2 regions of the Vibrio fluvialis genome follow, and region 2 is predicted to be linked to the other one. Evidence: predicted binding sites of a transcription regulator. Region 2 holds the regulator's gene; the other holds the start of a gene.

Region 1 (16,488 bases), 700 kb from region 2:
GTATCACTCGTCTGCGTATCACTGTTAAAGATGGTGCACAAGTGAAAGGTAACGATTACTGGACTCAAGAGCTGGGTGCTCGCGGTCTGGTTAAAGTTGGCGACACTGGTATCCAGGCAATCTACGGCGCTGAAGCTGCAGGTTACAAAGCTCAAATCAACTCTCTGCTTGGTAAGTAATGAGTATTGGTGACAAATTCAGAAGAACCGGTGCCTTTATCATCGATGCCATGGTGGCGAAGATGTTCACTCAGGTGGTGGTGACGGTTCTGCTGGCAGTCGTAACAGGGTTCTTCAGTGAAAAAACTGGAGGTTTATCGCTAAACGATACGATGGCGTTGCCTGTCCTGTTACTGATTGTACTGCTGATGCTGTTGGTCTTTATCGGCATATATCTCGGTTTCGGTGCTATCTGTTTTAACCTGATAGGGAAGTCTCTGGGAAAATATCTGCTGCGAGTCGACAGTGGTCAGTGGATAAAGCCTAAGGATTTGTCGACTTACCTATCTCGCGAAAAAGAGAAGATTGTTTTTTTCTGTGCCACACTGGGTTTGTATGCGGCCTATTCGGCCATTCAACTCTACATGTATGACGTTGAGCCTCTGCATGAAACCCGAGCACGAACAAGGCTAGAGCACTAATGAATGAAAAGCCCGCATTTTATGCGGGCTTTTTTATGCCCCTGCTACTCTCGTTCCTAAATAGGAATGTCCCCTGTATTCCATTGTCCTTATTCCGCATCTTTTAAACCTAATATCGTCGCCTAAATAGACCTGGTAGAGATTTCTGTAACAAATGCTCGGCATAGTGAATAAAGTTTGAGTGTTATCAAACTATATTTAGAGACGAAAAATATAATCCCCGAGTGGTTACATTTCTATTGGGTGCTAACATTTAGGCTACGGGGGTATGCCGTTAGAACCCATTTATTCCAATAAGTTAATCAGGAGCATAAACATGTTTAAGAACGCTTTTGCTAACCTGCAAAAAGTGGGTAAGGCGCTGATGCTTCCAGTATCGGTGCTCCCAGTTGCGGGTATTTTGCTTGGGGTCGGTGCTGCCAATTTCAGCTGGCTGCCGGACATTGTTTCGAATTTGATGGAGCAAGCGGGCGGCTCGGTATTTGGGCAGATGGCATTGCTGTTTGCCGTCGGTGTAGCATTAGGTTTCACCAATAACGACGGTGTATCCGGACTTTCCGCCATCGTAGGTTACGGCATCATGGTCGCGACACTGAAAGTGATGGCGATGGCGATGGGTGTCGAGAAAATCGATACGGGTGTGCTGGGCGGTATCCTTGCTGGTGGCGTCGCTGCCTGGGCATTTAACCGTTTCTATAAAATTCAATTACCCGAGTATCTCGGTTTCTTCGCAGGTAAACGCGCCGTGCCGATTATTACGGGTTTCCTGTCGATTGTTCTGGGTGTCATTCTTTCTTTTATCTGGCCACCTATCGGCGCTGCTATCGCGACATTCTCAGATTGGGCTGCACATCAGAACCCGGTTCTGGCGTTTGGTATTTACGGTGTGGTTGAACGTTCTCTTATCCCATTTGGTCTCCACCACATCTGGAATGTTCCTTTCTTCTACGAAGCGGGCACGTGTGTCAACGGTGCAGGTGAAACCGTACACGGCATCATGACGTGTTTCCTGACGGCGGACGATGCATCTCGCGCTGCGGGGAATGGTTTTGGTCAGCTTGCGGGTGGTTATCTGTTCAAAATGTTTGGTTTGCCGGCTGCCGCGTTTGCTATTGCGCACTGTGCCAAACCTGAGAACCGCGCCAAAGTGATGGGGATCATGGCATCAGCGGCGCTGACTTCATTCCTAACTGGTATTACTGAACCTATCGAGTTTTCGTTCCTGTTCATCGCGCCGGTTCTGTACGGTATTCACGCGGTGTTGGCTGGTCTGGCTTATGTGCTGACCAATTCGCTGGGTGTGGTACATGGTCATACCTTCTCGAACGGTTTCATTGACTTTGTTGTTCAGTCGCCACGCGCCGAGAACATGCCAATGTTGGTGGGTTTGGGTGTTGCCTATGCTGTGCTGTACTACGTGGTGTTTACTTTTGTTATTCGAGCGTTGGATCTGAAAACGCCGGGTCGTGAAGATGAAGCGGCAGATGAATCTTCCGCGCAAGGCACGGAGCTGGCTGGTGAGTTGGTGGCGGCATTCGGTGGTAAAGCCAACATTACTAACCTGGATGCCTGTATCACTCGCCTGCGCGTATCCGTTGCCGATACCGAGCAAGTTGATCAGGACAAACTGAAAAAGCTCGGCGCCGCAGGTGTGGTTGTAGTTTCAGGAGGCGTACAGGCTATTTTTGGTACTAAGTCCGATAATCTGAAAACCGAAATGGATGAGTGGATCCGTAACCACGGTTAATCACGACTCTTTCATTATTCTCAAGTAAAAGGAGACTCTGTAGTCTCCTTTTATTTTTTCTGGTGTCGGGCCGTCAAGTCTGGCCATTTCAACAATAGCTTTGATTTCCCCTTACTCTGGATTGACATAGGAACCACGCCATTCGGCTAAAGTTTGTTCCGACATCAAAACCTATACAGGAAATGAATATATGAAGACATTAGGGATGACGGCACTGCTTTTGGGATTGCCGCTGACGGCTTTTGCGCAGCAGGGTAACAGCCTGAAAGTCGGCATGGCAGTGGACCAACAACTGAGCGCAGTTCTGGAAGTGAACAACCAATACCGTTTTACTCTGGGAAATGATGGCGCAGCGTTTGATTACATTATTCAACGCGGCAGCTTTAATAACCCGAATGTACCTTTTGATTGGTATGTTGGCGCGGGCGGCTGGGCTGAATGGGATGATGACTTTGGTGTGCGCGTTCCACTTGGTTTGGACTGGCAGATCAACCAAAACTTCAATCTGTATGGTCAGGTGCACCCTGAGCTCAACTTGCACTCAGGTCCAGAATTGCAACTGGGAGCGGCGCTGGGTATTACCTACCGTTTCTAATCGCAGAACACAAAAAAGCCGGCATACGTGCCGGCTTTTTTACTCCTTTTCAGGAATTACTGTTTATTCATTGCTTTCTTGATACAGATGGCTGCGCCACCCCAAGTAATGCCTAAACCGATAATCATCATTACGATAGCACTAGTCGTCATTAGTAGTTCTCCTTACGGCTGGTTAGGTTGATCGCCACACCAATGACGAACAGAGCTGCAATCATGACCCAACCCAGAGTCAGGTCGTAGCCACCGTAGCCTTCAGTCAATAGCGTTCTTAGTTTGGTTGCCACGATGATCGCCAGAATCACCGGAGAGATAAAGCGCAGACAGATATCGAACCACACACCCACACTGAAGTCAGAAATGGAGTTCACGTATTTACGTGCATCAGAGATCTTCATCAGCCAAGTCATCAGAACCAGTTCAACCAGACAACTTGCCATGATGCCCACGTTGTTGGCGAAGTGGTCAACCAAGTCAAGCAGCAGCAGGCCGCCGTTGGTTGCAAACGCCATTGAGACGATGAAACCTACGCCAATCACGATGTTCGCAGCTTTCTTACGGCTCCAACCCAGTTTGTCGATAACCGCAGAGGTTACCGCTTCCATGATAGAGATGTGCGAGCTCAGGCCGGCAACCACTAGTGCCAGGAAGAATAGTGGGCCAAGGATGTATGGCGCTGGCAACAAGTTGATTGCTGCTGGCAGAGTCACAAACGCCAGACCAACACCTGCAGATACAACTTCAGTCAATGGCTTGCCCTGTTCTTGTGCCATGTAGCCCAGAACCGAGAAGATCATGATACCGGCCAGAATTGAGAAGCCACAGTTGATCAGTACCGTCATGAACGCGTTATTGGTGATGTCTGATTTCTCTGGCAGGTAGCTAGAGTAAGCCAGCATGATCGCGAAACCGATACTCAGGGTAAAGAAGATCTGGCCGTATGCCGCTGCCCAAACTTTCACATCCCAGATTTTGCTGAAATCAGGTTCGAACATGTAGTTCACACCATCCAGAGCACCTGGTAGGAAAATCATACGAGCGATCAGAAGAAGAACCATCACGAACAGGATTGGCATCATGATTTTCGATGCACGCTCAATACCGGACTTCACGCCGCCGACGATAGCAGCATAAGTGATTGCCCAAGCAATGGTCATCGCAATCGCAATTTTCCACTGAATGCCACCCAGATTCGTTGGTGAGTTGTCACCCAGACCCAGATAATCACTAAAGAAGAAAGCATTAGTGTCTGTACCCCAGCTTTGATCGAAAGACATGCCGAAATAAGAGATTGCCCAACCGATAACCGCCACGTAGTAAACGGCGATCACCGCTGCAACACCAACTTGGAACCAACCCAGCCATTCGAACTTGGAATTGATGCGTGCCAGAGTGGCTGGTGCAGAACCGCGGTTTTTCTGACCCATAGAAAATTCTAGGATCATGAACGGGATACCTGCCGTGATCATGGCAAACAGGTAAGGGATGAAAAAGGCGCCGCCGCCGTTCTCGTAGGCCATGTATGGGAAACGCCAGATGTTACCCAAACCGATCGCAGATCCGACTGCTGCCAGAATAAATCCGGCACGGGATCCCCATTGTTCTCGCTTCATAGATTACTCCTTTACAACTCCCTGAGGTATGAAGCTTTTCTGTAGCTTATGCTGCTTATTTCATATTGATAGGTGATAACCAATCAGAATGTGGTCTGATTGTTATAAATTTGCTCTATCATCCATGAATCAGCAAAAAGTTAGTTTTAAATATTATTAGCTGACAGAAAACTCAGAATATTGTTCTTAGTTTTACGATGTGTGTTTGCGAAATCTGAAATAATCAGCTACGCATTGGTTTCGAGACTACAGAGATCTTTCGCACAAGGCAATAGATTGTAAACGTGATTTTGTTCTGCGTTGTTGGCCTCTTTGTTGTTTTTTTGCTCTTTAATTAGTTATATGTTTGTTAAATTATTAAATCAATAAATTAATCGACTGGTCAGAACTCTTAATGCAATTGATATAACTGTATTTAATGAAAGTGCGTATGACTGAAAAATATACACTCCTCAGTGAATCTCTCCAATTTTTGACCTTCCTCGCGCAATGTCATCAGAAGTGAATCGTCATCCCAAGATTGGCAGAAAACTGATTCATCCAGTCAGATTTAAAGTGAATTAGACATTTGCTGGTGGAGTCACCCGAAGTGCAGACAGCACTCGTATCGTTGTCGACAACCGTCCCCAACCAGCGCAGTTGAGTGTTGAGAGCAATGTTGGAGGTGAAGCGATATTCCAGTCCGGTAAAAATGCTGGCTGAAAATCCGTATTTATTCTCTGCCCAGTCGACATCGGCATACGATGCGCCAACCCCTAAGCCCAGATAGCTCGAGAATGCCTCGTCGATCGGGTAGTACAAACTGCTTTGAAATTGCAGGTAGTGCATCGCAGCGCTGTGGTTGATGTTGTCAATGTCGGTCTGCTGCGTGGCATAAAGCAGGCCGAAACGACCCGTTTGATAGGGGATCTCAGCTGCCAGCGCGAAGCTTGCCGAAGGTTTAACGTCATAGGCATTGCCCTGGCTGTCTTCCACTTCGCCGCCGACGGTATAACCAACAAACGGTGTAAGGTAGACGGCGGCTTTCACTGGAGCAACGAGCGACAGAGCAACAAGCACAAAATAGCGATTACGCATGACAAACCTCGAAATTTTTCTGGGCTAGTTGAGTAATTGTGATAGTAACTTCATAATCGTGCACGAAAAACCAGCAATTCTTGAACATGGGTCGCACCACTGTTATTACTTCGATATCACGAAGGAGGTGGTGTATGGAACGCGATTTCAAATTTGCACTTTGCGTCGTTGTGACCGTGTTTGCAGTATTGATTGGCTTTGGACTCATCGCCATTACAAGTTAAGCAATAAGGGTTCTGCTTATGATTAATAGTGGAACTGTTTCTGAATTGGACTCTCGGGTCGATTTAACTCGACTCTCCAAATTTATCGGCGGAAAAAACGCGTTGGTCGCTCAAGGTGGCGGGCAGCGAGGGATTTTTACCGCCGGTGTGTTTGATGCCTTTATGATGTCCAATTTCGATCCATTCGAAGAATTCTTTGGCACGTCAGCGGGCGCGCTGAACATCAGCTCGTTTTTGTGTCGTCAACCTGAGTTGGGTAAGTCTTTTATTGTCGACTTAACCACTGACCCGCAGTTTTTCCACCTGTTTAGTTACATTCGGCGTAAGCAGTATTTAAATCTCGACTGGGCACTGGATAAGATTTGTGATTATCCGTATCGATTGGATTTGGACATGGGCCGTCAGGTGCTTGGTCAGCGAAAAGCGTTTGCAGCGGTGACCTCGACCCGAACATTGAGCGATTTCTATTTTCCGATTCTTGGCCCGGACTGGCGCAACGTGCTGATTGCGACTTGTGCAATCCCACGTTTGTATCCTCATGAAGTGGAACTGGCTCATCAACATTATATTGATGGTGGCGTGTCGGCTTCGATTCCGGTTCAGGAGGCCTGGCGCCGCGAAGCACGCTTCATTGCCGTGATTCGTACTGAGAATCTGGAAGATGAATCGGAATTGCCAATTCGTATAGAACCCCAACATGAGCCCGTGAAGTGGTTTCGGGATTCGTTTAATACCATTCAGAATCAGTGGCAAAACAAACTCGTCCAATGGAAAGATGACTGGAACAGCTTCTTCTATCAGCAGATCGAGAAATCTAAGCTGGCGAAGATGGAGCACAAACATCTTGGTACTTTAAACGGTGGTCGTTGGCTGTTTGGCGCTGATGATATCTATCGTTTAAGCCACCTGATTGGCGATAAGTTTGATTCCGGTCTGGCAGACATGCTGATGGTGCACTACCAGACGTATTCGTTGACGTGTGATTTTCTGCGCACGCCACCGGATGATACGTTTATTGTGCAGATAGCACCCAGTGAACCGCTCAAATCCAGTTCGTTGTTGAGCAGTACAGACGACCTGATGCACGATTATGAACTTGGGCGGGAAGCCGGTTTTCGTTTTGTTAAAACCTATCTTGATGCCAGTGAGCTCAAGTCGGAACGGTTGAAACAACATGCGCTTTCGATGCCGGATCATGGTGAATAAGCCACAACAGCGATAAATAAAAAGGCCCGGTTTACGGGCCTTTTACGGTTTCGCAATCAGAGGACAGGTAAGATACGCATACAGTTCGTGGAACCTTCCACCTCCATAATGTCACCTTGGGTGATGATCACCAGATCGCCAAAGGCGAGGAGTTTCTTCTCTTTCAGCGCTTCCAGCGCCGCTTGTGCGACTTCAAAGCCAGTGCCATTTTTGCTGTCAAAATAGAACGGCATGACCCCGCGATAGAGTGCACAGCGGTTAAGGGTACTTTCATTCCGCGACATCGCGAAAATCGGCAGCACCGAGTTGAGACGTGAAGTCATCAGTGAGGTGCGCCCGGATTCGGTCAGGGTCACCATCGCTTTAACACCTTCCAGATGGTTGGCTGCGTAGATGGTTGACATGGCTACGGTCTCTTCAGCGGTGGTAAAGGAGCGATCAATGCGATAGTTTTGTTGGTTGGATTCAATCATCTTTTCTGCGCCGATGCACACTTCTGCCATTGCTTTGACGGTTTCAACCGGGTATTTACCCGCCGCAGTTTCACCGGACAGCATGACGGCATCGGTGCCATCCAATACTGCGTTGGCAACGTCCATCACTTCGGCTCGCGTCGGCATCGGGTTTGCGATCATTGATTCCATCATCTGTGTTGCGGTAATTACAATGCGGTTCAGCGCTTTGGCGCGGTGAATCAGTTTCTTCTGCACGGCGATCAGTTCCGGGTCACCGATTTCCACCCCCAAATCACCACGAGCGACCATGATTACGTCGGATGCTCGTACGATATCATCGATGTTTTCGTCACAGGAGACCGTTTCCGCACGCTCGACTTTGGCAACCAGTCGGGCTTCGAGGCCGGCATCGCGGGCCAGGCGGCGAGCATAATCCATATCCGCACCGTTGCGCGGGAACGATACGGCGAGATAATCCACTTTGATTTCAGCGGCGAGTTGAATATCACGTTTGTCTTTTTCTGTCAGCGCATCGGCAGACAGACCGCCGCCTTTTTTGTTGATGCCTTTGTTGTTTGATAACGGACCACCAACCAGTACGGTGGTGTGTACTTTACTGCCTTCGACTGCAACCACCAGTAGTTGTACGCGGCCGTCGTCCAGCAGCAGAATGTCTTCACGTTGCACATCTTTTGGCAGATTTTTGTAATCAATACCGACAGCATCCTGATCCCCTTCGCCTGGAGCCAGATTGGCATCCAGTACAAATCGTTCACCTTCGATAAGTTCAATTTTGCCCTCTTTAAAGGTCGAGACACGAATTTTCGGCCCTTGCAGGTCGCCCAGAATCGCGACGTGTTTTCCCAACTTGGCGGCAATCTCGCGCACTTTCTGCGCTCTGGCTTTGTGATCTTCGGCTGAGCCGTGCGAGAAGTTCATACGTACTACGTTGGCTCCCGCGCGGATGATCGCTTCCAGAGTTTCTCCTTTGTCTGTTGAAGGCCCTAAAGTCGTGACAATTTTTGTTCTTCTTAATGCTGAGGTCATTCTGATCTCCTGAAATGATCGGACAGAGGAATTGAGACTCCTTAAGTATATGCAAGATATTTGAAGAGTTTGGGAGCCCTGAAGGATATTTACGCTTTGCAACAAGATAATTAATGTCGAAAAATAACTGACCAGCGGGTATTGAATCCGGGAATAGATGGATCACTATTTGACTGAAAACACAAAGTTCCACGTATATGCGTGATGCCTGTCACGGCTATTCACCAAATTGCTTCACAATTACTTCGCAAAGTAAAAAAATTGGCAGGTTATTGAATTCTGGAGCGCCCCATGTACATGGCTCAACCAGGCCATATTGATCACATCAAACAGGTCAATGCTGGCCGTGTATATAAACTCATAGACCAAAAAGGTCCCATATCCCGCATCGATCTGTCGAAAGAAAGTGAACTTGCGCCAGCAAGTATTACCAAAATCACCCGAGAATTGATTGAAGCTCACCTGATACACGAAACCACCGTCCAAGAAGCCATCAGCCGAGGTCGTCCTGCGGTGGGGCTACAAACTAACAATGAAGGCTGGCAATTTCTCTCCATGCGTCTCGGACGTGGCTACCTGACCATAGCGCTCCATGAGTTAGGTGGCGATGTACTGATAGATACCAAAATCGATATACACGAAATCGATCAGGATGATGTATTAGAGCGGCTGCTGTTTGAAATTGACGAATTTTTCCAGACTTACGCTGCACAGCTTGATCGCGTCACCAGCATTGCCATTACGCTCCCTGGCTTGGTGAATTCCGATCAGGGCATTGTGCTGCAAATGCCACACTACAATGTGGCAAATCTGGCTTTAGGGCCGGAGATTTATAAGGCGACCGGCCTGCCGGTCTTTGTGGCCAACGACACTCGTGCCTGGGCATTGGCGGAAAAACTGTTTGGTCATTCACAAGACGTCGACAACTCAGTACTGATCTCAATTCACCACGGTTTGGGGGCGGGGATCATTCTTGATGGTCGCGTGCTGCAAGGTCGTCACGGTAATATCGGGGAGCTGGGCCACATTCAGATTGATCCGAATGGCAAACGCTGCCATTGCGGTAATATTGGCTGTTTGGAAACGGTTGCCAGTTCGCAGGCCATTCGTGAACAAGTGGCAGAACGCCTTGCTGCCGGTGAAGCCTCGTCGCTGAGCGAAAAAGCGCACGAAGACATTACGATCGAAGACATTTGTGCCGCGGCCGCGGAAGGCGATCCGCTTGCGGTCGACGTGGTAGAAACACTGGGCCGTTATCTCGGCTCGGCCATCGCGATTGTGATTAACCTGTTCAACCCGGAAAAAGTGCTGATTGGTGGCGTCATCAATCAGGCGAAAAATGTGCTGTATCCTGCGATTCAGCGTTGCATCGAAGAGCAGAGCCTGCCGGTTTACCATCAGGATTTACAACTGGTGGAATCGCGTTTCTATAAGCAAGCGACCATGCCCGGTGCCGCACTGATCAAACAGGCGCTGTACGATGGTTTGTTGCTGATGAAAGTGGTTGAAGGGTAAGTTTTTCTTCGTTTTTTCCTCTCTCCGGTTTACATTTGCCGTTCAGGTTACATTTACCATTCGCGAAGATAGCTATACTGTTTAGCTATAGAGCGTTATTCACTTTTGGGATTTTGTATGTCGGGTATTTTAAATACGGTCGATCAGCGTACCAATCTGGTGGGGGAAAACCGCCTCGAATTGTTGCTATTTAGCTTAAATAGTCGCCAAATTTTTGCTATCAACGTATTTAAGGTTCGGGAAGTCATTAAGATGCCGAAAACCACCAAAATGCCGGGTTCGCACCCGAACATTACTGGTGTGGCGTCGTTACGTGGTGATCCTGTGCCGATTATCGATTTGCGCCGCGCGATTGGTTTTCCGCCTTCGCGTTTAGAAAACCCCGAGCAAAATCTGATCATCACCGAATATAACCGTACAGTGCAGGGCTTTCTGGTCGGGCAGGTGCGTAATATCGTCAATACCGCTTGGACCGAGATTCAGCCGCCACCAAAATCGGCCGGACGTTCAAACTACCTGACGGCGATTACCCAAATCAAAGAGCAGGACCAAACTAAAATCGTTGAAATCATCGACGTTGAAAAAGTGCTGGCAGAGATCATCGATTACGATGTGTCGATCTCACAAGAGGTGCTGGATCCTGCGCTGGTGGATGAAATGGTCGGACGTAATATTCTGATCGTGGATGACTCATCAACCGCACGTAACCAGGTGAAAGGCACGCTGTCACAGCTTGGTCTGAATATCATCGAATGTCGCGATGGCTTGGAAGCGTTGAAGCTACTAAAAAGCTGGTGTGATAAAGGCAAAGACATCAACAAAGAGCTGCTGATGATGATCACCGATGCCGAAATGCCGGAAATGGATGGCTATAAACTGACGCATGAAGTGCGCAACGACCCGCGCATGGCGGACCTGTTTATTACCCTCAATACTTCTCTGAGTGGCAGCTTTAATGAAGCCATGGTGCAGAAAGTCGGTTGTAACCGTTTTATTTCCAAGTTCCAGCCGGACCGATTGGTGGAAGCGGTGCAAGATCGCATGCGTGAAATTCTCTAATCGCAGCCAAGTACACTTGCATTCAAAAGCGCTGAATGGTCAGCGCTTTTTTTGTCGGTGAAGCTAACGCACCGCGCAACGTTAATGAAAATCCCGCGACTGAGTTTGTAACTGGTGGAGTTTTGGCGTCAGATCGATAAGTCGGCCGGCGATGACGTGAATTACGCTGCCTTCGCGTTCCAAAATCCCTTTCACCATCAGCATCTTGGCGCTGATATAGGCGCTTTTTTGCGCCCGCGCAGTGGCTTGCCATACCACCACATTGATGTTGCCTGTATCATCTTCCAGAGTAAAAAAGGTCACGCCCGCCGCCGTGCCAGGGGACTGGCGTCCGGTGACGATTCCTGCCACGGTGACCAGCGACTTGTGCGGTAACTGAATCAAATCTCGCATGCGGGTAAAACGCCCCAGTTCGCCTGCGGTATCGAGCAAGGTCACCGGGTGCTGGGTGAGAGACAAACCGAGCGAGGCGTAGTCTTCGACCAAGGTATCCATGTCACTGGGCTGTTGATACAGCGCAGGCGCAGCTTCTTCTAGTTGCTCAAACAGAGGCAAATCGGAGAGCGAATCCATCATTGTCCAGCGGGTCGCATAGCGATTATGCGCAAAGCTGTGCAGCGCGTTGGCTGACGCGAGCGACTCCATGTCCTTTTGGGTGAGCCCGCAACGTTTCAACTGCGCCGGGTGGTGAAATCCTTGCGCCGGACGAGCGTTCAGCAGCAATTGCGCACCTTGTTCGCTGAAGCCTTTTACCTGTCGCAGGCCAAGGCGCATTGCCCATTGCTGATCATGCTCGACCACTTGATGATCCCACTGCGAGGCGTTCACGCACACCGGTAGCACCGCGATGCCGTGACGCTGAGCATCCTGAACCAGTTGCGAGGCGCTGTAAAACCCCATGGGTAGGCTATTGAGCAGCGCGGTATAAAACGCTTCCGGATAGTAGTATTTCAGCCATGCAGAGCAGTACGCCAGTACCGCAAACGAGGCTGAATGACTTTCCGGAAAACCGTATTCGCCAAAACCGCAGATTTGATCATAAATCCGCTCGGCAAACGCCAGCTCATAACCCCGCGCCAGCATGCCGTTGATCAGCTTGGTGCGAAATTTCGCCAGCTCGCCAGTTTTCTTCCATGACGCCATGGCGCGGCGTAATTGGTCGGCTTCACCGCCCGAAAATCCGGCAGCGACCATGGCAATTTTGATCACTTGCTCTTGGAAAATCGGTACGCCCATGGTGCGTTGGAGTACCGCTTCCACCTCTTTTGACGGGTAGGTGACGTCTTCAATGCCATCGCGCCGCTTGAGAAATGGGTGCACCATGTCGCCCTGAATCGGGCCGGGACGCACAATCGCAATCTGAATCACCAAATCGTAGTAGCAGCGCGGTTTCAGGCGTGGCAGCATGCTCATCTGAGCGCGCGATTCAATCTGAAACACGCCAATGGTGTCGGCGCGCTGAATCATGCCATACACGTTGGCATCATCCTGCAGGCGAGTGATATCGGCAATGCTGAGTTTGCGCTGATACTGCTGCTCAATGCAGGTAAAGCACTTGCGAATCGCGGTTAACATGCCAAGTGCCAATACATCGACTTTAAACAGCCCGAGACTCTCCAAATCGTCCTTATCCCACTGAATAATGGTGCGTTCCGGCATAGCGGCATTTTCAACCGGCACCAGTTCGTACAGCGGGCCGGAGGAAATAACGAAACCGCCGACGTGCTGTGATAAATGACGTGGAAAGCCGATCAGTTCGTTGACCAGCTCAATAAACTGCTGTCCTTTGAGCGACTGCGGTTCCAAGCCCAGTTCAGTGAGCTGCGCTTGCCAGCCCAAACCGCGATCGCGGCGGTTAACGTTCTTGATGAAAAAATCGAGTTGCGCCTCATGGATGCCGAGCGCCTTACCCACATCGCGCACGGCGCTTTTAAAGCGATAGCTGATCACCGTCGCCGCCAAGGCTGCTCGCTCACGGCCATACTTGCGATACAGATACTGAATCACCTCTTCGCGCCGTTCGTGTTCAAAATCGACATCAATATCCGGCGGCTCTTGGCGCTCTTTACTGATGAAGCGCTCAAACAGCACGCTGATCTGGCGTGGATCCACCGAAGTGATTTCCAGGCAGTAACACACCACGGAATTGGCCGCCGAACCGCGCCCCTGATAAAGAATGCCGCTGTGTTTGGCGAACATCACAATGTCGTGAATGGTGAGAAAGTAGTAGGGCAGATCGAGCTCTTCAATCAGCGTCAGCTCTTTTTCAATTGTGGCGTTGATGTCGGCGGGCACGCCGTGCGGAAAGCGCAGCGCTTTGCCTTGCTCGACGAGCTGACGCAGATAGGCCATCGGCGTGTGACCATCGGGCACCAACTCACTGGGGTAGCGGTAGTGAAGCGAGCCCAACTGGAATTCGCAGCGTTCAGCAATGCGCACACTTTCTTGCAGCCATTCGGGCGGAAACAGTTTACTCAGCTTGGCCTGGCTGCGCAGCGCACGCTCGGTATTGCTCACCAAATGGGCCTGAATGTGTTCTACCGGCTGGCCGCGTTGAATAGCGGTCAGAATGTGTTGCAGGGGCAGGCGGGTTGCGTTGTGCATCAACACGCCGCCGCAGGCGGTAATTGGCATCTCTAATTCTCGTGCCAGCGTGCGGCAGTGGCTGAGGTAAGCGTTGTCTTGCGGCCCGAGGTGGCGTTGCACGCCCAGCCATAATCGATGGGGGTGATGCTGACGCAGCCATTGCCCCCAGTACTTGTCGCGCTCGGTGTGGCTCGGCAGCCAAATCACCAGGCAGTGGCGCGCCGACATCACATCCCATTCCGACAGTTTGTATTGGCCTTTCTCACTACGCCGCCGAGCATTGGTGATGATGCGGCACAGTTCAGCATACGCGTCCTGATTCGGGCACAGCAATACAAAGCGGCACTCGTCATTGAGCTGAAACAGGCTGCCGACAATCTGTTTGATGCCCAGTTGTTGCTGCTTTATGGCAGTGTGGGCGCGGACCACGCCAGCGAGCGAGCACTCATCGGTAATCGCAATGGCGTGATAGCGCAGAAAATCAGCCTGAATGACCAATTCTTCGGGATGAGATGCGCCGGTCAGAAACGAGAAATTACTCTGACAGAACAGTTCTGCATAAACCATGATTGCCTCAGCTGAATTGGCCGTGAATAAACCATTGCTGCTCGGGAGTGCGAAACACCCACAGCCAGCGCCCTTGCTCGGTGCGAGCGATAAAATAATCACGAATCATGTTGTGGCCGTCCCACCAACCGGTCGCGATGCGCTCCGGGCCATGAATCAACGAGACCGCTTCGCACAGCGGCTGCGGCTGCGGTAACAGCAGGCTGGGGCGCAATTCGGCGCGGCGCAGTGGCTCGGTTGTTGTCGTGGCTGGATGCACATTTGGATGGACATAGCGACTGCGCTTTTCCGGCCTTGGGTCATCACCCAGTTGCAGCTTGTGCACATGCGATGGGCCGAGTTTGGCTTGCAGAAGCGTGATCAGTTCCAACGCGCTTTGTTGGCCTTTGATGCCCGAGAAAAAATCTTCGGCAGTCTGCTCGGCAAGCCCCGCCCGCACCACGCTTAGCGTCAGGCTGACGACTGGATGTTCCAGCAGCAGCGATTCCATGCTCAAGCGGCACAACTGCGCCCATTTTTCCGCCTGATAATCGCCACGCGCGGAAGTGAATGTCACACTGTGTTGAATTTTGTCACGCTGCGTCAGCGTGAGTTTCAGATCGAACGCAACCTGATTGCGCAGTGTCAGAAACAGCTCCAACCGCGTGAGCAGGCGGCGCAGCGGTTTTTCCAACCACTGCACGTTGTCGATTTCATACAGCAGTTCCAGATGGCTGTGAAACGCTTCCGGTGGATGATAAAAACTGACCGGATGTTTGAATTGTCCCAGCAGCCGGCCAACATAGTTGACCAAATCGATGTCAAAGCGGCGCGCGATCTCCTGCATGGGCAGCGCGAGCAGGCTATCGATGTCTCGAATGCCGACGCGCGCCAGTTTATCGGTATGTTTACCTTCCAGTTCGGTGGCGGTCAGCGGAAAGCGGCCGACCTTTTGGCGCAAGATAGCCGTATCCGCTTCAATCAGGTTGGCACCGCTTTTGGCGAGCAACATGGCGCTCAACGGTGAGAAACCACACCCGTAGTGGTAACGCACGCCACGTTGATCCAGATGATGGCTGAGCGTGCGCCAATAAGCGGTTAGGCCACCATAGAGCGACAGCATATTGGTTGCGCGTAGCAAAAGCCCTTGCGGCGGATACAGGGCAATGTCGGAGGTGACCAAATAGAGCCACTGCGCAATTTCTTCCACCGCTCGTTGCTCAATCTCGGCATCGTAAGGGTGTACTTGCAGCTCCGCGCACAACGCGGCCGCGCTGCCAAGCCCCATGTCCAGTGTGATGCCTTGGTTGAAAGCCAGTTCGTTGGCTTGCACCACTTGATGCACGCGCCCATCGACAATCACCACCGGAACCGCAGGCTCCGTTTCTGCCGTCGGCGCAAACACAGTATCGAGTTGCAGCGCAGGAAAATGCAGGTAGATCCACAGCGTCATCATCAGCCTTGCTTGCGCAGCGGAAACGGCACCACCACCGATGCGGGTCGGGGCAATGTGAGCGCTTGCCAGCGCTCTGCCATCGAGACAGAAAAAGCGCCCAATGGCCAGCCGCCACGACGTTTGGGAACACTCACTTCCACGCCTTGAGGATGGGCGCTCAGGACGAGTGTCATGGTCACGGGCAAAGAAAACAGGTTGTCTTGGCGCGAGCGGAACAGGAACTGCAAACAGTCACCGGTTTCACACGCCACTTGCAGACGGCGCGCGTGATGCACTTCCAGTTTGTCCTGCCACAACAGCACTTGGCTGCAAGCGCCGCTGCGAGCACATTGCTCGGCTGACCACAACGCTTCCTTGGCGGTTGGCGGGGTCAGAATCAACACGTTATCGAGATGGATTCCGGCGTGTTGCAGGCTTTCGGCGTGCACTTGTCCCGGCGGGTTGATCAGTACGGTCAGGCGTTCATGATGTTGTTGTAGATAAGGAAACAACAGACGTAGTTCACCGATGCCGCATGCCGACTGAATATCAATCACGCCGTGTGCCGGAAAGCCGCCAGCCAGCTGGTGGTCGAGTTCGGCAAAGCCTGTAGCATGGGAGGGCGGCTCGCACGGCGTATCGGAGCCTTGCCATAACCAGTGTTTATTTTTGAGGTGTTCGATCAGTTCATACATAACAATTTACCTGTATATTTGTACAGTATATTTCGTTATATTGAACATT
Region 2 (16,488 bases):
GCGCAGCAGTTTAATCTGACTCGGGTCACTCTCCAGCACGGTGATTTTAATCTTATTCGCGTACATCAGACGACCAACAATTTGGCCAAAGCGGCCAAATCCGGCAATGATCACACGGGGTTCTTTGTTGACGATATCACTGTCGAGTGCTTCATCTGCCGATACATTGAGGTTGCGCGCAAACCATTTGCGTTGCGCAGCGAGGATCAGCGGTGTCGTCACCATCGACAAGCTCACGACCACCAGCAGGAATGACACCTGCTCACTGTGCAGTAAACCTTCACCCCTGGCCGCAGTGAAGATCACAAACGCAAATTCACCGCCCTGACTGAGAATCGCCGCCATGTTACTGCGCGCTTTTGCCCGCGTGCCGGACAAACGGGCCAGCAGATACAAAATCAGCCCTTTGACCACCACCAAGCCAACGACCGCCAGCAGCACCTGCACGGGCAGTAAAGCCAGCAGGCCGAGGTCAACCGCCATACCGACCGCGATGAAAAACAGACCGAGCAACAGACCTTTAAACGGCTCAATCGCAATTTCCAGTTCATGGCGAAATTCACTCTCCGCCAGCAGTACACCCGCAAGGAAGGTACCCAGTGCCATCGATAAACCGAGATTTTGCATCAGCAGCGCAATGCCGATCACCAGCAACAGCGCAGCGACGGTGAACAACTCACGCACGCCACTCAGCACAATATAACGAAACAGCGGACTGAGCAGATAATGACCGCCAACCAGCAGCCCAACTATGCCACACAGCATCCACACGCCATCCAGCCAGTTTCCCGCAGTATTCCCCGCCAACACTGGCATCAATGCCAGCATCGGGATCACCGCGATATCCTGAAACAAGAGCACCGCAAATCCCGACTGCCCGGTTTCACTGCGCGACAGCCCCTGCTCTTCAATCACACGCAGCGCAATCGCGGTCGAAGAAAGCGCCAGCCCCATTCCGACCACCAGGCTGCTCTGCCAGGCAAGCCCCAATAAATGAGCAACACTGGCCAGCACTGCCCCCGTGACCAACACCTGCGCGCCGCCCAGGCCCAGAATCGGACCGCGCATCTGCCACAGTTTTTTCGGGTTCAACTCAAGACCAATCAGAAACAGCAGCAGCACCACGCCAAATTCGGCGAAATGCAGAATCGCGTTCACATCGCTGATGAGTCCCAGCCCCCACGGACCAATCGCGACCCCAGCCAGCAAATAGCCGAGTACCGACCCCAAGCCCGCGCGCTGCGCCAGCGGCACTGCCACCACAGCAGCCGTCAGGAACACCACACCGCTCTGCAGGAAATCTCCGGTTAACGAGGCCATGTTACTGTCCTCCTCCGTTGAATGGGTCTTGCAGCCACTGATAATATTCTTCCGCGTGCTGATAACGTTCTACTTCGCTGACGTTGCGCGCCCAGTACAGCACCAGCGGCTCCACCCACTGCATGCAGCACAATGCTGCGGTCAGTTCAAACGGCTGGAGAATTTCGCCGATGGTATAGCGGTTGTAGCCGTCTTTGGTGAATGCATCCCGATGACCACCGGTGGTCACCACGCTGCGCCACACTTTGTCTTTCATCGCGCTTTCATTGCCGAACGCAAAGCCTTTGCCGAGCACGCGGTCAATCCATTCTTTCAACAGTGCCGGGCAGGAATACATGTACAGCGGATGCTGGAACACAATGACGTCATACTGCAGCACACGCTGGTGCTCGGTATTCACATCAATGAAGAAGTCAGGATAAGTGGCATAAAGATCGAGGATAGTGACGTGTTCCAGTGTGGCGATCTTTTTGATCATCACCTGATTGGCAACCGAATGATCCGGCTCAGGGTGTGCGTACACCACCAGAACTCTGGGCTTATTGGCTGTGAACGTTTCAGCGTTTGTCATTCCTTGACCACACTCCGTTTTGTTAACAATAAGTGACTTAGCATCATAACCCAATTTGCATAATGATCGACATTTATCCTTATTCCCCCTACTATTCCGGGCGAAAAAGTTTAAGGCCAAGACAGACGATATTTTTATGATTACCTTCTCTGACATTCAGTTACTGCGCGGTGGAAAACCACTGCTCGATCAGGCTTCGGCCACCATTCAGCCCGGCGACAAAGTCGGCCTGGTCGGGAAGAACGGCTGCGGTAAATCCACGCTGTTCGCACTGCTGAAAGATGAACTGAGCATTGATGCCGGTTCGTTCAGTAAACCGGCGCAATGGGAACTGGCCTGGGTGGCGCAGGAAACTCCGGCACTGGATCGCAGCGCATTGGAATACGTCATTGACGGCGATCGTGAATACCGTGATTTAGAACGCCAGTTGGCCCAAGCCGAGCTGGCGGATAACGGCAACAAAGTGGCCGAACTGCACGGCCACATTGAAACCATCGGTGGTTACAGCATTCGCGCCCGCGCTTCCGAGCTGCTTGATGGTCTGGGCTTTTCTCAGGAACAGATGAGCTGGAGTCTGACTCAGTTCTCCGGTGGTTGGCGTATGCGCCTCAACCTGGCTCAGGCGCTGATTTGCCGCTCAGACCTGCTTCTGCTCGACGAACCGACCAACCACTTGGATTTGGATGCCGTCATGTGGTTGGAACGCTGGTTACAAAGCTATCCGGGCACGCTGATCCTGATCTCTCACGACCGCGATTTTCTTGATCCGATCGTCGGCCGCATCATTCATATCGAAAACGAAAAGCTCAACGAGTACACCGGTAACTACTCATCGTTTGAAACTCAGCGCGCGCAGAAGATGCTGCAACAACAAGCCATGTTCCAGAAGCAACAAAAGCAGATGGCTCACATGCAAAGTTACATCGACCGCTTCCGTTACAAAGCATCCAAAGCCCGCCAGGCGCAGAGCCGTATTAAGGCTCTGGAGCGGATGGAGAAAGTGCTGCCGGCGCAATTTGATAACCCGTTCAGCTTTGAGTTTCGCGAGCCATCGGCGCTGCCAAACCCCATTCTGATGATGGATGAAGTCAGCGCAGGCTACGGCGATCATCTGATTCTGGAAAAAATTCGCCTCAATCTGGTACCGGGCAGCCGCATCGGTCTGCTGGGCCGCAACGGCGCCGGTAAATCCACGCTGATCAAACTGCTGTCGGGTGAACTGAAACAGCAAGGCGGTGACCTGACCTATTCGCAGGGCGTGAAGATCGGTTACTTTGCCCAGCATCAACTGGAAACACTGCATCCGGAAGAAACGCCGCTACAACACATGATGCAGATTGCCCCCGACAAGAACGAGCTGGAACTGCGTAATTATCTAGGCAGCTTCGGTTTCCACGGCGACAAAGCACTGGATAAAGTTGGCCCGTTTTCCGGCGGTGAAAAAGCGCGTTTAGTATTAGCGCTGATCGTGTGGCAAAAACCCAACCTGCTATTGCTCGACGAACCGACCAACCACCTGGATCTCGACATGCGACAGGCGCTGACGTTTGCACTGCAAAGCTTTGAAGGCGCAATGGTGATCGTCAGCCACGACCGCTACCTGCTGCGCGCCACGACCGATGATCTGTACTTAGTGCATGACCACCAGGTTGCGCCGTTTGATGGTGACTTGACGGACTACTACAAGTGGCTGACCGATCAACAAAAAGCCGAACGTAAAGAGACACAGGCGCAAGCTCCGGCGAAAGACAACACCAACAGCGCCGCGGCGAAGAAAGAGCAGAAACGCCGTGAAGCCGATTTTCGCAAACAAACCGCACCAATTCGCAAAAAGCTGACACAGCTGGAAACGAAAATGGATAAGTTGAATGCCATCGTCGCCGAGGCTGAGGAACAATTGTCCGATTCCTCACTGTATGATGCGGAAAATAAAGCTAAACTTACTCAAGTACTCGCTACTCAGGCCAGTGCCAAGTCCGAACTCGAAGAAATCGAAATGGACTGGATGGCAGAGCAGGAAGTCTTGGAAGAGATGGAACAGGAGTTCAACAGTCAATGAGCCAAGAGCACGTCAGAATCCCTCTAACGCTGGAAAGATTATGGCAATTCAGTTTGCAGTATTACAGCGTGCGCGAGGTGAAAGAGGCGTGCTTAAGCCTGCAGAACAACTTCAACGGCAACGTCAATCTGCTGCTGCTGCTCAAGTACCTCGACGAGCAGCAGGTGACGCCGCAGGAACACGACTGGCAACAGGTGGTTGACTGTCTCAGCCGCTCCGAAACACTGATCCACAGCTATCGCGACATGCGCCGCAAGATGAAAGCGCATCTGCCGGATACGCTCTACCGAGAAGCGCTGCAATTTGAACTGCAACTCGAAAAACAGCAGCAATCGGATTTGGTCGACTGCATCAATCGGCTGACGCTGGAAAACAGCCACGGTGAAGCCCTGACACTGCGTTACTGCCGCCAACTCGGCGCAGAGCATCTGGGCACCGTGTTTATGAAGCCAGTACCACCATCCTTCTGATCCCGCCTGTTTTGGGCAGCGCTTCATAAAAAACCACCACGACTCGCCGAATACGCCAATCTGGGGTAACTTGGGTATATACTCATTAAATCACTTTGTATTGGTTTGAATTATGACCCAGTTTGTTGCCGCAACCGGCCTGAAAAACCCGCATCTGCAAACGCTGTTTCCGCGTTTTATTCGAAAGAAAGCACTGTTTGAACCGGTGTGGCAGACGCTGGACACTCCGGACGGCGACTTTCTCGATCTCGCTTGGAGCGAAGACCCACACCACGCTAACGCGCAAAACAAACCGCTGTTTGTGCTGTTTCACGGTTTAGAAGGCTGCTTCTACAGCCCTTATGCTAATGGCCTGATGCACGCGTTTGCCCGCGACGGCTGGCTGTCCGTGATGATGCATTTTCGCGGCTGCAGCGGCAAACCGAATCATCTGGCTCGTGCTTACCACTCCGGAGAAGTGCAGGATGCGCGCTTTGTGCTGGAAACCCTGCGCGAACAATTTCCTGAGCAGACCATGATTGCGGTCGGCATTTCGCTCGGCGGCAATATGCTGGTCAACTATCTGGCCGAGTTCAATGCCGATCCAATCGTCAGCGCAGCGACCGTGGTCTCGGCGCCGCTCGATCTCGCTGCCTGTTCCGAGCGCATCGAACGCGGCTTTTCCAAGCTCTACCGCACTTACCTGTTGTCGTCGCTCAAACACAATGCGCTGCAAAAGCATCACCTGCTCAAGGGCGAACTGGGCTTGTCCTATCACAGCATCAAACGCGTGACCCGTTTGCAAGAGTTTGATGACCTAATCACCGCGCCGCTGCACGGTTTCAAGGACGCGCAGGATTACTACCAGCGCTGCTCGGGGATCAACAAGCTGAAAGACATTCGCGTGCCCACGCAAATCATCCATGCCAAAGACGACCCGTTCATGACCGATGCGGTGATCCCGAAATTTGTCCTGCCGGAAAACATCGATTACCGTCTGTTTGATCAGGGCGGCCATGTCGGCTTTCTCAGCGGGTCGCTGCTTAAGCCGCAATTCTGGCTCGAACAATCCCTGCCGGCTTACTACGCCAGTCTGCGCGATAAAACTTAGTGCGTTGCCAAGTTGCTGCGACCTGACGCTGGACCGCTGAGGCGTTATACTTGGCAGCATTCAACCACGAACATAAAAGCAAGAGGTATTTATGATCGTTCCGTGGCAGCAAATTGCGCCCGATACGCTCGACAATCTGATTCGTGAATTCGTGCTGCGCGAAGGCACCGATTACGGTGAAGTCGAGATTTCTCTGCAAGATAAAGTCGATCAGGTTAAGGCTCTGTTGCAATCCGGAGAAGCCGTGATCGTCTATTCAGAATTGCATGAAACCGTTGATATAAAAGTCAATCATCGTTAACGGGTGACAACAGCAAAGTTTTACGTGCTATAGTGATTCGGCTTGGGCTGTACTGATACAGCCCCGTTTTAAGGACTCAGAGACAAGGTTTGTCATGTCAGCGAAACACCCAATTATTGCCGTCACCGGTTCGTCGGGCGCCGGCACAACCACGACCTCAGAAGCGTTCCGTAAGATGTTCAATATGATGGACATCAAGCCCGCTTGGGTGGAAGGCGACAGCTTCCACCGCTTTACCCGTCCGGAAATGGACGTCGAGATTCGCAAGGCGCGCGAGCAAGGCCGCCACATCAGCTATTTTGGTCCGCAAGCCAACGACTTTACCGCACTGGAAGACTTTTTCCGCCAGTTTGGGAAATCCGGCACCGGCCAGGTCAGACGCTATCTGCACTCGTTTGACGAAGCCGTGCCCTACAATCAGATGCCGGGCACCTTTACCCCATGGCAACAACTGCCGGAAAACTCCGATGTACTGTTCTACGAAGGACTGCACGGCGGCGTGGTGGATGGCGAAGTGAACGTCGCGCAGCACGTCGATTTTCTGATTGGCATGGTGCCGATTGTGAACTTGGAATGGATTCAAAAATACGTACGTGACACGCGCGATCGCGGCCATTCCCGGGAAGCGGTGATGGACTCCATCGTGCGTTCGATGGACGATTACCTCAACTACATTACGCCGCAGTTCTCGCGCACCCACATTAACTTTCAGCGTGTGCCGACCGTCGATACCTCCAACCCGCTCAACGCGAAAGGCATCCCCAGTCTGGATGAAAGTTTTGTCGTCATTCGCCTGCGTGGGATTAAAAACGTCGACTACCCTTACCTGCTGGCGATGATTGATGGTTCGTTCATGTCGCGTCACAACACCATCGTGGTGCCGGGCGGGAAAATGGGATTTGCGATGGAGCTGATCGTCAGGCCGCTCCTGCAACAATTGATAGAATCAGGGAAAATTGGCTAGTCAACGCCCTACTGTGTCGATTACTTTTCATACCGTGATCATGTGCACAGTTTTGCGTAGATTATCCCCTGTCCTACACGATTAAAATCAAGAAATCGTTTTGGAAAAAGGATACTATTCCATACCGAAACACAAGATAACTTGCAGCAATAAGAAAGTCCTCTTATTCTAGTGAATCCAAATAAGGCTTCGCTAAAATATGGATAGCAGCAAGCGTACCCTGCAGAGGAAGTGAGATATTATGGTTCTAGGTAAACCTCAAACCGACCCGACACTAGAGTGGTTTCTTTCACATTGTCACATTCATAAGTACCCTTCAAAAAGCACGCTAATTCACGCGGGCGAAAAAGCAGAGACTTTGTACTACATCGTTAAAGGTTCTGTTGCGGTACTGATCAAAGATGAAGAAGGTAAGGAGATGATTCTGTCTTACCTGAACCAAGGTGACTTCATCGGTGAGCTTGGCTTGTTTGAAGAAGGTCAGGAGCGTACTGCCTGGGTTCGTGCAAAATCTCCTTGTGAAGTCGCGGAAATTTCATTCAAGAAATTCCGTCAGCTGATTCAGGTTAACCCGGACATCCTAATGCGCCTGTCTGGCCAGATGGCTCGCCGTCTGCAAGTGACTAGCCAAAAAGTGGGTGACCTGGCGTTCCTAGACGTAACTGGTCGCATCGCGCAGACCCTACTGAACCTGGCGAAACAACCAGACGCCATGACCCACCCAGACGGTATGCAAATCAAGATCACTCGTCAGGAAATCGGTCAAATCGTTGGCTGTTCTCGTGAAACCGTTGGCCGCATCCTGAAGATGCTGGAAGAGCAGAACCTGATTTCTGCACACGGTAAGACTATCGTGGTATACGGTACTCGTTAATCGTCACCGAGACAGAATAGGAAAAGCCACCTTGCGGTGGCTTTTTTATTTGCTTGTGGCCAGGAGAGAGGAAGGTTGTCCGCCACTGGACTACAGACAACCCAAAGCCACTCGCGAAATTACTTGCTGTCGGTACTTTCGAAAATCTTGTCTGCAGAAGCGGCCACAAAGCCTGTGTAAAGTTCACCGTTGCCCATTGGGTAGCGCTTGGCAAACTCATAAAAGCCGCCCGGAATGATTTCTGTGCCTTCAATGAAGGTCACCGGCACTTTGTCTGCCATCGTTGATGACTGCTCCAGCAGCACCTCTGGTGAGCCCTTCACTTCGCCACCAGATTCGTTGATGGTAAAGCCTGCGCTGCGCAGATGATCGTTCACCTGTTTCACTTCATCCAACGCATTCAGCTGGTTAACGCTCACCGTAAAATGGTTGGCACCATAACCGTGTGCTGCCAGCCAAGAGGCGTATTCGCTCTCTTTCGCCAGTTGCAGATAATCGGCATAGCTCAGATCCCACAGACGGCCACCGTAGAGGAAAGCATCGCCTTCCAGCTTCGTGGCATCAACTTGCGCCACCAGCTTAGCAACAATCGCTTGTAGCTCTGGTGAACACTCTTCCACTTTCAATTCACTGATGAACACTTTGGGTTGCAGCGGATCCGGATGCTCGAAATGTTTCGCTACCAGTTTTTTGCTTTCAAACACGTAATCACCGCACGGCTTGTAGCCCAGCGCCAGAAACGGTTTCGCCAACGTATCAATCCCCAGCGGTGCCACGTTAAACGTACGCAGGGCGATGTGATCGTTGATCAGCGCTTCGTCTTCCTGAAGCAACTGGTGTACTTTGTCGGCCGACGGGCAAAGACGTCGAATATAGTCATTCCATAGGGATTCAAAGAGAACTGCTGGCGTCATAACGCCTCCTTGTCTGCGCTGCTCTGCAAGCAACCTGGGTTATTGGATTCTGTTGCCCAAGTGACCACTCACTACTTGGGGCTAATATGAATATTTATTGTTGTAATAGTAAAAAGTGGCTACCCGGTCCGAAGCCCGAGAAGGACCGGGTAGCCTTCAGCCTGTGACGTTAGCTAAATCGTAAATTACAGTTCGATACCCGGACTCAACGTGGCTGGCAGTTCGGTTGCCGAACCTTCCATCGACGCCATCGGGTAGGCACAGTAGTCCGCCGCGTAGAACGCACTTGGACGTAGGTTACCCGACGCACCCGGACCACCGAATGGCGCATCGCCACTCGCGCCCGTCAGCTGACGGTTGCGGTTCACAATGCCGGCGCGAATGTGGTCAACAAAGTATTCCCATTCGCTGTCATCGGTGGTGACCAGGCCAGCCGACAGGCCAAACTGGGTGTCATTGGCCAGTTCAACCGCCTGAGCCAACGTTTCGTAACGCACCACTTGCAGCAGCGGGCCGAAGTACTCTTCGTCCGGCAGCTCGGCAATCGGGGTCACATCGATGATACCCGGAGTCACAAACGCCGCTTCCAGACCGCGCGCTTCAACCAGAATTTCGCCGCCTAAAGATTGCAGGTTTGCCTGCGCTTTGAGAATAAAGTCCGCGGCCGCTTTGGAGATTTGTGGCCCCATAAACGGTGCGGGTTCAGCAAATGGCTGGTCGATGCGCAGTTTCTGAGTCGCTTCAACCAGACGCGTGATCAGCGCATCGCCCTTATCACCGTGTGGTACGTACAAACGACGAGCACAGGTACAACGCTGACCGGCACTGATGAAGGCCGATTGAATGATGGTATAAACGGTGGAATCCAGGTCGCCGTAGTGATCAGAGATCACCATCGGGTTGTTGCCGCCCATTTCCAGCGCCAGCATTTTACCTGGCTGACCCGCAAACTGACGGTGCAGCAGATGACCCGTGTTAGCACTGCCGGTAAACAGCAGACCATCGATACCTTTCGACTGCGCCAGCGCAATCCCGGTCTCTTTACCGCCTTGTACCAGGTTCAGAACACCCTTAGGCAGACCCGCTTCTTCCCACAGTTTCATCGCGACTTCACCCGTCCAAGGTGTTTGTTCAGACGGTTTGAATACCACGGTGTTACCCGCCAGCAGCGCTGGCACGATGTGGCCGTTTGGCAGATGGCCCGGGAAGTTGTACGGCCCAAAGACCGCCATCACGCCCAGCGGACGATGACGCAACACGATTTGGTTGCCCGCCGCTTCACGCACGGTTTCACCGGTACGGTCGTGGTAAGCACGAATCGAGATCGCAATCTTGCCAGCCATCGCAGCGGCTTCCGTGCGGGTTTCCCAAATCGGTTTACCAGTTTCTTTAGCAATCACTTCAGCGATCGCTTCAGCGTTGGCTTTGACCTTTTCAGCAAACGCCAGCACTACTTTTTCGCGTTCCGCGAATGGCAGTTTCTTCCACTCAACAAACGCAGAGCGCGCGGCTTTTACGGCATCTTCAACCTGAGCTGGCGTGGCACTGTCGCCCTGCCAGACGATTTCGTTGTTGTATGGGCTCAAAGAGGTGAAGTGTTCACCCTGACCAGCCACCCATTGACCGGCAATCCACTGAGTCATTGTCTTATCCTTCAATTCGTTACTGTGCTCTGACTATTGAGCAAGGATGCGCAGGAAGTCGCCATTGTCGACTTGCAGCGCTTCAGCCACTTTAGGCGCAATAATCACGGTTCCACGCTCACGGTTATAGGCTGCTTTCGCCGCCGTCGCGCGGAAATGTTCAAAAGAGGTATTACACATCAGGAAATCCTGCGAGCTGGAGTGCTCGGCGATTTCCACTTTGGCACGTACGGAATCACGTACCGACTCGATATTGCGCAGGTCACATTCTACTGACGGGCCCGCATCAAAAATGTCCACATAGTTGCGGCAGGTGAAGCCTTCTTTTTCCAGCAGCGCCAACGCCGGACGGGTTTTCTCATGCACCTGACCAATCACTGCCTGCGCTTCTTTGCTCAGCAGGTTGATGTAAATCGGCAGTTTCGGCATCAGATCGGCAATGAAGCCTTTCTTGCCAATACCTGTCAGGTAATCCGCCATGGTGAAGTCGATTGAGAAAAAGTGTTCCTGCAACCATTTCCAGAACGGTGAGTTACCCTGTTCATCAGAGACACCGCGCATTTCAGCGAAGATGGTTTTAGAGAAACGATGCGGATGTTCCGCCATCATCAGGAAACGACATTTCGACATCAGACGCCCGTTCAGACCTTCACGGAACGGAGCGCGCAGAAACAGCGTGCAGATTTCCGAACAACCGGTGTAGTTGTTACCAAACGTCAGCAGCTTAACCACATTGTTGACGCCCAGTTTTGGCGACGCGTGCACGATGGTGCTGATGTGGTAAGAGTAAAACGGAATATCCCAGCCCACGGAAGCTTCAACACCTGTGGTCCCCGCGACTTCACCCGTTTCGGAATCAAAGCCAACCATCAGGTAGCCTTCATCGCCCGGCTGGTTCACGTCGGGTTTGGTAAAGCTGTATTCGGAATGTTTAATGCGATTGGTTAACAGTTCTTCGTTAACCGGCAATGAGGTGAATCCATGACCCGATTCCACTGCGCAGGTGTGCAGCGCCTCGTAGTCTGAAATTGCAATAGGGCGAACAACTAGCATCAATACTCCCTCCAGATGCAAACAGGTCTGAATGCCTCGACCTGATAACGTCGCCATACCGCCCCCATCCCATGGGTTTGGTATGGCGTACGGGCTCGCTTAAACTAGGGTAGCAATTGCTTTGTCTAGTCGTGCTAAGCCTTCTTCGATTTCTTCTTTAGTAATAATCAATGATGGGGTCATACGAACAACGTTCGCACCGGCCACCAACAGCATCAGACCTTGTTTACCTGATGCGACCAACACGTCACGCGCACGGCCTTGCCACTCGTCGTTCAGCGCCGCACCTAACAGCAGGCCCTGACCGCGAACTTCTTTGAACAGGTTGTACTTCGCGTTGATCTTTTGCAGACCTTCACGGAACAGCGCTTCACGCTCTTTGACGCCAGCCAACGTTTCTGGCTTGCTCACCACATCCACGACGGCTTCTGCAACCGCACATGCCAGCGGGTTACCGCCGTAGGTCGAACCGTGCACGCCCACTTTCATGTGCTCTGCCAGTTTCGATGTGGTCAGCATCGCGCCGATTGGGAAACCGCCGCCCAGTGATTTGGCAGTACTCAGAATGTCCGGTGTCACACCGATACCTTGGTAAGCGTAGAAGTGGCCGGTACGACCGTTACCCGTTTGCACTTCATCGAAGATCAGCAGCGCATTGTGTTTGTCACACAGCTCACGCACAGCCTGAACAAATTCTGGTGTTGGCGACACAATACCGCCTTCGCCTTGCAGAGGTTCCATCATGACAGCACAAGTGCGGTCAGAGATGTGCGCCTGCAGCGCTTCCACATCGTTGTATGGCAGATGCGTCACATCACCTGGTTTTGGACCAAAACCGTCCGAGTAAGCCGCTTGGCCACCCACAGTCACGGTGAAGAATGTACGGCCGTGGAAACCTTGTTTAAATGCAATGATTTCAGACTTTTCAGGGCCATAAACGTCCGCAGCGTAACGACGTGCCAGTTTCAGTGCCGCTTCGTTTGCTTCGGCGCCCGAGTTAGCAAAGAACACTTTTTCCGCAAAGCTGATTTCAGTCAGCTTCTTCGCCAGACGCAGTGCTGGTTCGTTTGTCATCACGTTGCTCAGATGCCAAAGCTTGTTGCCCTGCTCTGTCAACGCGTTCACCATTGCTGGATGACAATGACCTAAACAGCTCACCGCGATACCGCCGGCAAAATCGATGTACTCGTTGCCCTGCTGATCCCACACACGTGAGCCCTGTCCCTTAACCGGGATGAATTCCATCGGGTTGTAACAAGGCACCATTACCTCATCAAACAAACCGCGTTCTACTTTAATTTCCACTGTCATTGCACATTCCTTCTCGATACCGCATGCCTGGCAGAAAGGCAGTCCTTTCACAAAATCCCGACGTTGAGATTTTGTTTTGCATATAAGCCGATGCAGCATTGTATTTACAAATTATTAACCAATTCAATAGTGATTTATTCTTTCAGCCAGCCGATTCAGCTCACAATCTTCACCACTAGTGATTATTTATGCACCAAGTAAACGCTTTTATGAAGTACTTTTTCATTATGGGTAAAAAAAGCCGTGCCACACCACGGTCAGATCAGGCGTAGCAAGGGATCGGCAGGATCTGCGGCGAATAAATTTTCAATGTAGAAAAAAAGAAATTTAGATGACGAAAATGTTAAGAATAGTGATCGTGATCAGGAAAAATCGCGCAGGCGTCCACGACCACGATTCGGCGGCAGCGTACGGTTTTACTGGGATGAGGGATTATCGGCGCAGGAAATTGGCCAGCAGTTCATGGCCTTGCTCGGTTTTGATCGATTCCGGATGGAACTGCACTGCATCAATAGGCAGAGTTTTATGCTGGTAGCCCATGATCTCGTCCGGAGTGCCATCCGGCAGCTCCGTCCAAGCCGTCAGCTCAAAACAGTCCGGTAAGGTGCCGTTTTTCACCACCAGCGAATGGTAGCGCGTGACGGTGAGCGGATTATTGAGTCCGGCGAACACGCTGCGCCCGGTATGACGCACCGGAGAAGTCTTTCCGTGCATCACCTGACGGGCACGCACCACTTCACCACCGAACACCTGCGCAATCGCCTGATGGCCGAGGCACACCCCCAGAATCGGCAGCCGGCCGGCAAAATGCTCAATCGCCGCCAGTGAAACGCCGGCTTCATTCGGCGTACATGGCCCCGGTGAAATCACCAGATGGCTTGGCGCCAGCGCTTCAATTTGCTCCAGCGTGACTTCATCGTTACGCACCACTTTCACCGTCGCACCCAACTCGCAAAAGTACTGGTAGAGGTTGTAAGTGAATGAGTCGTAATTATCGATAATCAGAAGCATAACGTCGCCAGCGTGAGACAAGAACCCCTCGCATTCTACAAATCAGCGCGCCAGATTCAATCAATAAAGCAGATTTCATCACGTTTCTCTCATCTTCGACTTAAGAATAATGGCACGGCCATTTTCATTAGCTACTATTAATTTAGTTATTACTAATTAATAGTAAGGAAGAACGAGATGAAGAGGACCATCGTTATCGGCGCCGGGTTAGGCGGCATGTCTGCCTGCTACGAACTACGACAAAAACTGCCTGCTGACCATGAAGTCATGTTGATCAACGAAGGCTCTGAATTTCACTTTATTCCGTCCAATCCCTGGGTTGCATTGGGAGAACGGACCAAAGAGCAGGTGATTCTCGAACTGAGCCCCTACGTGGACAAATTCGGCATTCCCTTCAACACGTCAGGGGTAACCGCCATCGACGCCCAAGCGCACTCACTGAGTACTGGCGATGGTCAACAGTATTGTTACGACTACCTTGTCATTTGCAGCGGTCCGAAACTGGCATTTGAAGCGGTACCGGGCTCAGGGCCGGAGAACGGCTACACCCAATCGATCTGCACGGTTGATCACGCGGTGAAAGCTTACCAAGCTCTGCAGCAACTGGTCGACAATCCGGGACCGGTCATCGTTGGCGCCATGCAGGGTGCAAGCTGTTTTGGCCCCGCCTACGAGTACATTCTGTCGCTCGAAAGCCATCTGCGTAAACTCAAAGTCCGCGATAAAGTGCCTATGACGTTTGTCACCAGCGAGCCCTATATCGGCCACATGGGCCTGGGTGGCGTGGGGGACTCCAAAGCGCTGATGGAACATGAATTCCGTGAACGCGGTATCAAATGGATTTGCAATGCTCGCGTCACTCAATTTGAAGCAGACGTGGCACACATTGAAGAGCTCAATCGCAAAGCCGAAGTCGATTTCGAACATGCACTGCCCTTCAGCATGGCGATGTTCCTGCCTCCGTTTAAAGGCTCAGCGGCGATTGCGGCCGTACCGGACCTGTGTAACCCGAAAGGTTTTGTCATGACTGATGAATACCAGCGCAGCCCGGTGTACGACAATATTTTTGCCGCTGGCGTGTGTGTGGCTATTCCGCCTCTGGAGCAAACTCCCGTGCTGGTGGGTGCTCCCAAAACGGGTTTTATGATTGAATCGATGACCACGGCCATTGTGGAGAATATTCTCAGCTTGGAGCGCGGTGAAGCGATGCACACCAAGCCGACACTCAATGCGGTGTGTCTGGCAGATATGGGCGATAAAGGGGCAGCTTTTGTCGCATTGCCACAAAATCCTCCGCGCAACACGAACTGGACGGGGATGGGGCAATGGGTACATTTGGCCAAAATTGCGTTTGAGAAATACTTTCTCTACAAAGTGAAGAAAGGCACCAGCGAGCCGATTTATGAGAAATACATAATGAAAGCAGCCGGCATTGAGCGCACCAAATAGCCGTTAGTGCTTACCTGCCCCGGCAGCAGACACAAAAAGGGGAGCATGATGCTCCCCCTCAGTTTATCACTCGACTTAAGCCGATTTACGACGCCACCAACCTAAACCCAGTAGCAACCCCAACCCTACCACGCTGAATGAGCCGCCGTAGATATTGAGCTCAACCACGGCTGGATCATGGTCAGAAGCGCGGAAATGGTCCTCATATTTCGGCAGATCGCCTTTGTATTCATCGTTGTAGTCAAACAGCGTCGATTCGCCGCCGTTGATGTGCCAGTCAATGGCATCGACGACACGCAGCTTCAGACTGTCGCTGACCAACAGATGATCGAGCGCGCCCACTTCGTCGTTGTACGAGTAGCTCCAGCTGTTGTCTTTGTGCGCCAGTTCCATCGCACTCAGGTAACCGAAACCTTGCGTGATCACCGCGCCGTCATCGCCAAACTGGGGTTGTTCACCAATCACGGTATTGCGCGCTGCCTTAATGACTTTGCCGTATTTCTCTGGCGTGTAGTCAGTCAGAACCAGCATCGGATCTTCCTTGCCGTACGAGTTCATGTCGCCAAGAATCACTTTGTGACCGTCGATTTTCGCCAACGCTTCACCCAGTGCCACCGCTCCGGCAACACGGAAGTTCTCACACGAACCCTGCAGATCGGCATCCGCGCCGCCCTGCCCGCCTTCACTGACCGGCGCCGCATCTTCCCAGCAAGCTGAACCTTTGGATTTAAGGTGGTTGACGGCAACGGTGATGGTCTCGTTCCCGCCTTTGACTTTAAAGGTCGGCGCCAGCGTATCACGCTGGTAGTTCTTACCATCTTCAATCACTTTGCCTTCCTCATTCAGCACTTCAGGTGCTTGCTGACTCGGCATTGGGATCACTCGGCTTTGCAGCAGTTTGACCACTTTGTCGCGATAAATTACGCCCGTGGTGATCGCGTCGCTGCCAACCGAATCTTTCTCATCGGTCTGACCATCCTGATTCGAATCCACAGCTACAAACTGGTAGCGTTTTTTCTTGTCATCGATACGTTCATTGAGTTGATCGACCAGTTGGCGAATCGCCGCACCATCACCAAAACCGTTGTTCTCAATTTCCATCAAGCCGACGATGTCCGCATCCAGACGCAAAATCGCATTGACGATCTTCGCCTGCTGCATCGAGAACTCAGTAAAGTTGCTGGCACCGCGGTTATCACCGTGCTGATTCGCGTCACCACCATAAGGAGAATTGAAGTAGTTGAGGACGTTAAACGACGCGATGCGCAAATCCCCTTCGTACATCTTAGGTTTTGCGGTACGCGGATCGTTGTGGACCAGATTGTCCTGGCTGATGGTGTTGGTCACCACCAGACGGTATTCGCCGTAGCTGTAGGTCACCACGCCTTCCACATCGAACAGCGTATCATCCACACGAATGTAGTCTTCCGTTGAGCCATCCTGATCGATATCGCTGCG

Evidence for each region. Region 2 encodes CRP, which controls carbon source genes, mostly activating them, when cyclic AMP is high. Its sites were predicted from a motif close to TGTGANNNNNNTCACA; they were not measured.
Region 1: the regulator CRP is predicted to act here: its motif matches at 8,804-8,819, upstream of mlc (sugar metabolism global transcriptional regulator Mlc).

What each region holds. Positions count from the first base shown of each region.
Region 1 is NZ_UHIP01000001.1:858,593-875,080, forward strand. It holds gene DYA43_RS04120 (PTS transporter subunit EIIC) at 1-179, shown strand, start outside; gene DYA43_RS04125 (hypothetical protein) at 179-640, shown strand; gene ptsG (PTS glucose transporter subunit IIBC) at 957-2,387, shown strand; gene DYA43_RS04135 (hypothetical protein) at 2,578-2,982, shown strand; gene DYA43_RS04140 (MetS family NSS transporter small subunit) at 3,039-3,134, opposite strand; gene DYA43_RS04145 (sodium-dependent transporter) at 3,134-4,594, opposite strand; gene DYA43_RS04150 (putative outer membrane beta-barrel protein) at 5,090-5,671, opposite strand; gene cydH (cytochrome bd-I oxidase subunit CydH) at 5,806-5,895, shown strand; gene DYA43_RS04160 (patatin-like phospholipase family protein) at 5,914-7,101, shown strand; gene pyk (pyruvate kinase) at 7,158-8,603, opposite strand; gene mlc (sugar metabolism global transcriptional regulator Mlc) at 8,895-10,118, shown strand; gene DYA43_RS04175 (chemotaxis protein CheV) at 10,236-11,177, shown strand; gene DYA43_RS04180 (error-prone DNA polymerase) at 11,259-14,330, opposite strand; gene DYA43_RS04185 (Y-family DNA polymerase) at 14,338-15,762, opposite strand; gene imuA (translesion DNA synthesis-associated protein ImuA) at 15,765-16,439, opposite strand.
Region 2 is NZ_UHIP01000001.1:162,971-179,458, reverse strand. It holds gene kefB (glutathione-regulated potassium-efflux system protein KefB) at 1-1,320, opposite strand, end outside; gene kefG (glutathione-regulated potassium-efflux system ancillary protein KefG) at 1,322-1,891, opposite strand; gene DYA43_RS00805 (ABC transporter ATP-binding protein) at 2,028-3,950, shown strand; gene DYA43_RS00800 (TIGR02444 family protein) at 3,947-4,420, shown strand; gene DYA43_RS00795 (hydrolase) at 4,533-5,510, shown strand; gene DYA43_RS00790 (YheU family protein) at 5,602-5,811, shown strand; gene DYA43_RS00785 (phosphoribulokinase) at 5,906-6,775, shown strand; gene crp (cAMP-activated global transcriptional regulator CRP) at 7,017-7,649, shown strand; gene DYA43_RS00775 (DUF1338 domain-containing protein) at 7,769-8,563, opposite strand; gene astD (succinylglutamate-semialdehyde dehydrogenase) at 8,749-10,206, opposite strand; gene astA (arginine N-succinyltransferase) at 10,240-11,259, opposite strand; gene DYA43_RS00760 (aspartate aminotransferase family protein) at 11,359-12,570, opposite strand; gene DYA43_RS00755 (aminodeoxychorismate/anthranilate synthase component II) at 13,003-13,581, opposite strand; gene DYA43_RS00750 (NAD(P)/FAD-dependent oxidoreductase) at 13,759-15,030, shown strand; gene DYA43_RS00745 (ExeM/NucH family extracellular endonuclease) at 15,106-16,488, opposite strand, start outside.